Regions from separate parts of the Oceanobacillus sp. FSL W7-1309 genome, predicted to be linked through region 3. Evidence: riboswitches for the same ligand, from Rfam matches in the RefSeq annotation. Region 3 holds a riboswitch; each other region holds the start of a gene.

Region 1 (2,252 bases), 1.8 Mb from region 3:
ACTTCCACCTGTCATAAGCGGTAGTACTGGCTTATGTTTCAAAATATCCTGTGGCAATATATCAATCAAAGCTTTTAGTACACCGGAATATGCTCCTTTATATACTGGTGATCCGACGATTAGTCCTTTGGCATGTTGGATTTTGACTGCAATTTCTTTAACAGCAGTACTATTGAAATTTCCTTGAAATAAATCTTCATAGGCTACATCTTTTACGGAAATATGCGTTACTGAGAATTGCTCACCTTCTAATAAAGTACCCAAATATTTAAGCACCTGCTCAGATCTTGAAAACTCAGAAGGACTTCCGGATAGAATTACAATCTCGCTCATGTAAACATTCTCCTTTAGCTTTTTATTTGTACTCTACGAAACACTGGTTAATATTAGACTTTTGAGAAATTGCACTAATCCGTAATGATGGATTGGTACGTATACTCGCTACGGAAACACACTACGCTTTATTCGGGGGACCCGTGAACCTTTTTGAACTGTCGTTTTTGAAGTCTCACTATGGCTCCGTCCCCCGGCAGAAGTCACTGTTTGTTTCCACCGCTAGTGCTAGATCATTGTGTATATTTAGCGGAATTGCTCATACCACAGCAGTTAGTTCACAGTTTAAATTTAGTTGACAGGTACTAAATATTTAATACGAGTAAAAAACCCCCTTTTCTTCTAAAAAGAGAAAAGAGGGTACACTACATCATTTATCAGCTCTTATCTCTCAAGAAAAAATCTTGCTGGAAGTAGCACCTTTCTAAAATAATTAGTGGTTGCTGAAGCGTCATAGGGCCAGTTCCCTCAGCTTCTCTTGATAAGAATTTTCAATTGTTGGATATATTCTAATATATCAAATCATATAAGTCAACTAAGAATTATAAGAATTAATTGATTGACATTTCTTAAGTTCTATATTATTATTCAACCAACAACTTCATTATTTGATTTATCTTATCACGAGAGGTGGAGGGACATGGCCCAAAGAATCCTCGGCAACAGGTTCATTTAAGAATACTGTGCTAATTCCATCAAGCGGACTGCTTGGAAGATAAGAAGAGCATACATACATAATATGTAAAACCTCTATTCTTATCCTAGAATAGAGGTTTTTTGTTGAACAGAAGTTAGGAGGAGATGGAACAATGAAATATGGGTTTTGGTTACCGATTTTTGGTGGATGGCTAAGGAATGTAGAGGATGAAAATATGCCACCAACATTTGATTACGCAAAGAAAGTCATTCAACACGCTGAAACGTGGGGTTATGATACAACGTTAATAGCTGAATTATATTTGAATGATATTAAAGGGATTGAAGCCGATTCTATTGAAGCATGGACAACTGCCGCAGCACTGGCAGCTGTTACCGAGAAAATGGAAATTATGACCGCTGTCCGACCGGTATTCCATAACCCGGCGGTAACTGCTAAAATGGCCGCAAATATTGACCAAATTAGCAATGGTCGATTCACTTTAAATGTTGTCTCTGGTTGGTGGGAGGAAGAGGCCAAACAGTATGGTGGAGAATTTACAGAGCATAATGATCGCTATGATCGTACAAGTGAATTTTTAGAAGTTTTAAAAGGATTATGGACGGAAGAGACATTTTCTTATGATGGAAAGTTTTATAACATTAAAAATACAAATTTATCACCAAAGCCAGTTCAACGGCCAAATCCAATTTTATATGCTGGTGGTGAGAGTGAAAAAGGAAAGCAAGTTATTACAGCTTATTGTGACGCATATGTGATGCATGGCGGAACGGTGGAAGAAGTTAGGAATAAAATTGAAGATATGAAGAGACGTAGAAAGAAGGCTGAAAAAGAAGCATTGCAATCATTTAGTATGGCTGCCTATGTTATTTGCAGAGATACGGAGGAAGAGGCACAGGAAGAATTACACCGTATTACGACAGTTAAAGATGCTGCAGGCTATGCAGGTATGAAAGATTTTACAACGAAGTCAGAGCTTGAGCAACAGCTTAAATTGCAAGATTACTCAGTATCAAACCGGGGATTGCGTCCGAATCTTGTTGGCACACCGGAACAAATTGCAAAGCGAATTTTAGCTTATGAAGCAGCCGGAGTAGATCAACTATTATTACAATGCTCTCCACAGCTTGAAGAATTGGAACGCTTTGCAAAGCAAGTAATGCCTAAGGTTGAAGAATTACGTAATTCATTAACGCATATCTAAGTTAGGGGAGAATTATAAATGAGTAAAATATACGTTATCCATGAAAATAATGAGTGG
Region 2 (2,252 bases), on a different contig from region 3:
AATTGGACTCCCAATTCGAATTCATCCCCTATCCTTTAACTCCATATCTATTAATTTTCCGTTATTCTCGTTTAGAAACATTCGTTCGATATACTATTATGCCATAGATTACACTTTTTTTCTAATTGATTCCTATACCGAACTTGGCTAAGAATAGATAGGCTGCATTCAAATACTGTTATATTTTTTTCTGCACCACTACAAAGACATTTTTGCGATCCGTGAAGTTATTCTGACGAGCCCAATCTTCTACCATATACGTAAAAACTAGATCTTGCTTTCGTTTACTTAACATTTCTTTGTCCTCTGGATATTAGATTGAATACATTTCCTTCGCAGTTAGATTTAAAGCCATAACAATATTGTCATCTATCTTTTCAATCAAAAGGCAGATATAAGTAATACATCATACTTTTTTCATACACAAAAATATATTAGGTTTTTATTACGCTTATATTTTCCAAGTGAATGGTTAAACTAGCCTCATTGGTGTAAATAATCACCACAAATTTTCACAGGAGGGGCGATAATGTCTGAGGAAAATAAAAACCGAAACAAAGATAAAGGAAAACAAAACAATCACAATAAACATAATAGGCAAGGCAATAATACGGAATTCGCGAGTGAAAATAGTGAGTTTCTAAACTTAGACAATAAGAAAAACAAACGTAAAAGGTAGCATCTTTAGAACAAAAGCGGAAGCATCCGATTTAGCGATGTACCTACGACACCCCGAACTTCGGGTGGTCCGGCGGGTCGAACATTCCTACGAAAGAGATAAAGAAAGCATCTCCCTTTGGGCGTAGTCTAGTTTTAATCGCCCATTCTGTTACATGGTGTCAGTGCCCGCTTTCACCACAGGGGGATAAGTGCGACTAATCCTCTGGCACATAAAGCTGAGTCAATGGTTAAATGTTAACTCAGCTTTATGCTTTACGAACGAAAACAATAAAACGAAATGCCTCTTGCTTTTTTCAGATTTCTAATGTAAGGTATTACTAATATAATTTCGAAAAATTACATAAATCTATTTAATTCTTATCCAGAGAGACGGAGGGACTGGCCCTTTGATGTCTCAGCAACCAGCCGATAGCGGTCCGGTGCTAATTCCAGTAAGCAACTATCCAAGTTGCTTAGAAGATAAGAAGAATGCTGTGCTATTAAGAGCAATCTTCTTATCTGAGGGTTGCTCTTTTTATTTTTTCTATTGGAGGCTAAAAAAATGACAAACAACAGGTTACAAACGAAATTCGTACAACTAGGAAATAAGAGTGATGAAAAAACAGGCGCAATTAATCCACCCATTTACTTATCTACTGCCTATCAGCACAAAGGCCTTGGACAGTCAACTGGATATGATTATACAAGAACGAAAAATCCTACCCGAACTATTTTAGAGGAAGGTATTGCTGACTTAGAGACAGGTGATTCGGGGTTTGCCTGTAGCTCGGGGATGGCAGCTATTCAATTAGTACTATCCCTTTTCCGTTCAGGTGATCATATCCTTGCACCTGAAGACTTATATGGTGGTACCTATCGGATTTTCGAACAATATGCAGAAACCTACCAAATTGAGACTACTTACGATACGTTTGAAACAGTTGAAAAAACGGAGCAGTTAATTAATGAACGTACGAAGGCTCTTTTTATCGAAACACCTACAAATCCATTAATGCAGGAAATTGATATTCTTAGCTACGCAACATTAGCCCAGAAGCATAAGCTTTTACTCATTGTTGACAATACCTTTTTAACACCTTACTTACAACAGCCACTACAGTTAGGGGCAGACATTGTTATCCACAGTGCGACCAAATATATTGGCGGTCATAACGATGTACTAGCTGGATTAGTTGTTGCAAAAGGAACAGAAATCTGTGAAAAGCTATCCCAGAATCATAATGCTACTGGTGCGGTACTCTCGCCTGTTGACTCTTGGCTACTTATTAGAGGATTAAAAACATTAGCGCTCCGTGTTGAAAGACATGAAGAGAATGCAAAAAGCATAGCAAAATTTTTAAATAAGCAACCAGCAGTTTCAAATGTATTTTATCCAAATAAGGGTGGAATGCTGTCTTTCTCTCTCAAAGAGGAACAATGGGTCGATCCATTTCTATCTTCATTAAATTTAATCGTTTTTGCTGAGAGCCTTGGAGGTGTAGAAAGCTTTATTACCTATCCAACAACGCAGACACATGCTGACATACCAGAACAGGAAAGAATTCGTCGAGGCATAAGCAATCATTTACTCC
Region 3 (2,252 bases):
AGCTATTCAGCGTATTGAAAAACTTAATATTTTCCCTAAATAACCAACTCATAAAAGGTGATCGTAAAGTTATAGCTCGATTAAGATCCCCTTTTATGGTTCATTCTTGTTCGGCCACTGAGGCTGGGACAAAAGTATTTTTATGAAATAAAAACCGAACATGATTGGTGCAAATAACTCGCTCTGGAAATATAATTCGCGCATCCAGTGGTGGCTGGTGATCCCCCCTTGCGCTATCGCACTACGGTGTCTCACCTATGCCTTACCTCCCGCTGGAGTCTACGTATAATTCCTGCGCTAAGCTTATGCATCGTTCGTCTTTAACATTAAACACTTTTGTATGTCCCAGCTTCAATTTTTCGATAGGTTATACGTCACGTTCTTTCCATGCTCTACAGGATAAAACTGATTCCCGCCTGTCTCTTCATCGTACTTTCGATTGAAGCTCATCCCTTCAATAGCCGTAAGTACAAGGTCTACTGTAATAACGGGGTTTTCCCCTTTTACAAGATGACCGCCGAAAACATTTCCTTCTTGATCACACATCGTACCGTGAAAGTGAATATCATAGTCACCATCACGCTGACATACAACCCCAGTCCCTTGTAAAAACTCAATTGGTCCTTGTCTTACCTGCAAATCTCCATAGCCAGCACCAACTTTTGATTCACTATTTGCTATTAAATATAAATAACCGGCTTTCTTAAAGCTGCCAAAACAGCTGCTGATTACAGCCGATTCAATATCATTTTCTTGACATAGCCGCTCAATTCCGGTTAGAAGATCCGTTTCTGCTAATAACCTAGCCGCAAGAACTGTTCCTGCTTTCCCTTTTGCAAAATGTGCACGACACAATGACACAATTCATCTCTCCCACTCACGAAACTGAAAATTCTAATTATCTCAATAATAAGGGGAGTCCCAAAAGAAATGCAAGAATAAATAAAATAAGTATTGACTGAATTAGAATTATACGTTAATTTAAATAAATAGAATTGAATAGACTACATCTCTTATCAAGAGTAGCTGAGGGACTGGCCCGATGAAGCTCGGCAACCTTTTATGTTACAGCATAGAAAGGTGCTAAATCCTGCAAAACATAACGTTTTGAAAGATGAGAGAGGACCTCTGTATATATACAAGCCTCTCTTTCTTTTAAAGAGAGGCTATTTAATTATCAGCAAGTTTACTATATTACAGGGGGTAACAAAATGAAAAAATTTGGAATTGTGTTATCAATTATTTTATTAGCTGGAGTACTAGCTGCTTGTGGTAATGACGCCTCTGGCAGCACCGACGCACTAAATGAGGATAAAATAGTGGTTGGTGTTACTGCTGGTCCGCATGAACAAATTGTAGAAGCTGCTGCTGATGTTGCTGCTGAAAACGGACTTGAGGTGGAACTAAAAGTATTCTCTGACTATGTCCTACCGAATACCGCATTATCTGAAGGCGACTTAGATGTGAACAGTTATCAGCATGAGCCATTCTTAGATCAATTTAATGAGGATCATGGGACAAGTTTAGTGCCGGTTGGTAAAACTATTTTAAACCCAATGGGTGTTTACTCTGAAACATATGAGAGCATCGATGATATTCCGAATGGTGCAACATTTGGCCTTCCAAATGACCCAACAAACGGTGGTCGCGCACTATTTATTTTGGAAGAAGCCGGGATTATTACGTTGGAAGAAGACAAGAAAGAGACAGCTTCCATTCATGATGTTGTAGATAATCCGAAAAACCTGGAATTCATTGAATTAGATGCAGCACAAATTCCAAATCAACTTAGCGAAGTCGATGCAGCTGCAATTAATACGAATTTCGCTTTAGGAGCAGGTATTAGTCCAAAAGAAGATTCAATTCTATTAGAATCCACCAATTCTCCATATATAAACTATATCGTTGTACGTGCTGAAAATGAAAATGACCCAGTCGTTAAAAAATTCGTTGAAGCATATCAATCTGATGAAGTGAAAGCATTTATTGAAGAAGAATTTCAAGGCTCTGTAATTCCAAGCTGGGATGAATAAGTAAATAAAAGCGGAAGCGCCCGGTTATCGACATACCGACTGTGCCCCGAACTTTGGGATGGTTCTGCCTGTCGAACATTCTTACGGAGGAGATTCACTCCAAAGTATAAGATGATCTATGACTTTCTCTTCTATGGGCGGAAGTCAAGTTCATCTAAAAGGAAACATGCCCCTTTAGGCGTATGCCGATGTTAGGCGTAGAAATAATTCAGCCAAATT

What was found. A riboswitch is a leader RNA that binds a small molecule or an ion and turns the genes downstream of it on or off. The one in region 3 is predicted to bind S-adenosylmethionine.
Region 1: linked by a shared signal. The riboswitch ahead of NST46_RS00595 (LLM class flavin-dependent oxidoreductase) and the one ahead of NST46_RS08885 (MetQ/NlpA family ABC transporter substrate-binding protein) in region 3 are both predicted to bind S-adenosylmethionine.
Region 2: linked by a shared signal. The riboswitch ahead of NST46_RS13875 (methionine biosynthesis PLP-dependent protein) and the one ahead of NST46_RS08885 (MetQ/NlpA family ABC transporter substrate-binding protein) in region 3 are both predicted to bind S-adenosylmethionine.

The regions. Positions count from the first base shown of each region.
Region 1 covers NZ_JBBOBX010000001.1:127,328-129,579, reverse strand. The annotation lists gene ssuE (NADPH-dependent FMN reductase) at 1-333, opposite strand, end outside; SAM riboswitch class I at 715-821, opposite strand; SAM riboswitch class I at 949-1,055, shown strand; gene NST46_RS00595 (LLM class flavin-dependent oxidoreductase) at 1,143-2,195, shown strand; gene NST46_RS00590 (ATP-grasp domain-containing protein) at 2,214-2,252, shown strand, end outside.
Region 2 covers NZ_JBBOBX010000002.1:249,996-252,247, reverse strand. The annotation lists gene NST46_RS13885 (type IA DNA topoisomerase) at 1-14, opposite strand, end outside; gene NST46_RS13880 (hypothetical protein) at 530-679, shown strand; SAM riboswitch class I at 1,036-1,147, shown strand; gene NST46_RS13875 (methionine biosynthesis PLP-dependent protein) at 1,223-2,252, shown strand, end outside.
Region 3 covers NZ_JBBOBX010000001.1:1,881,151-1,883,402, reverse strand. The annotation lists gene NST46_RS08895 (pyridoxal phosphate-dependent aminotransferase) at 1-43, shown strand, start outside; gene NST46_RS08890 (PPC domain-containing DNA-binding protein) at 352-861, opposite strand; SAM riboswitch class I at 1,011-1,121, shown strand; gene NST46_RS08885 (MetQ/NlpA family ABC transporter substrate-binding protein) at 1,212-2,033, shown strand.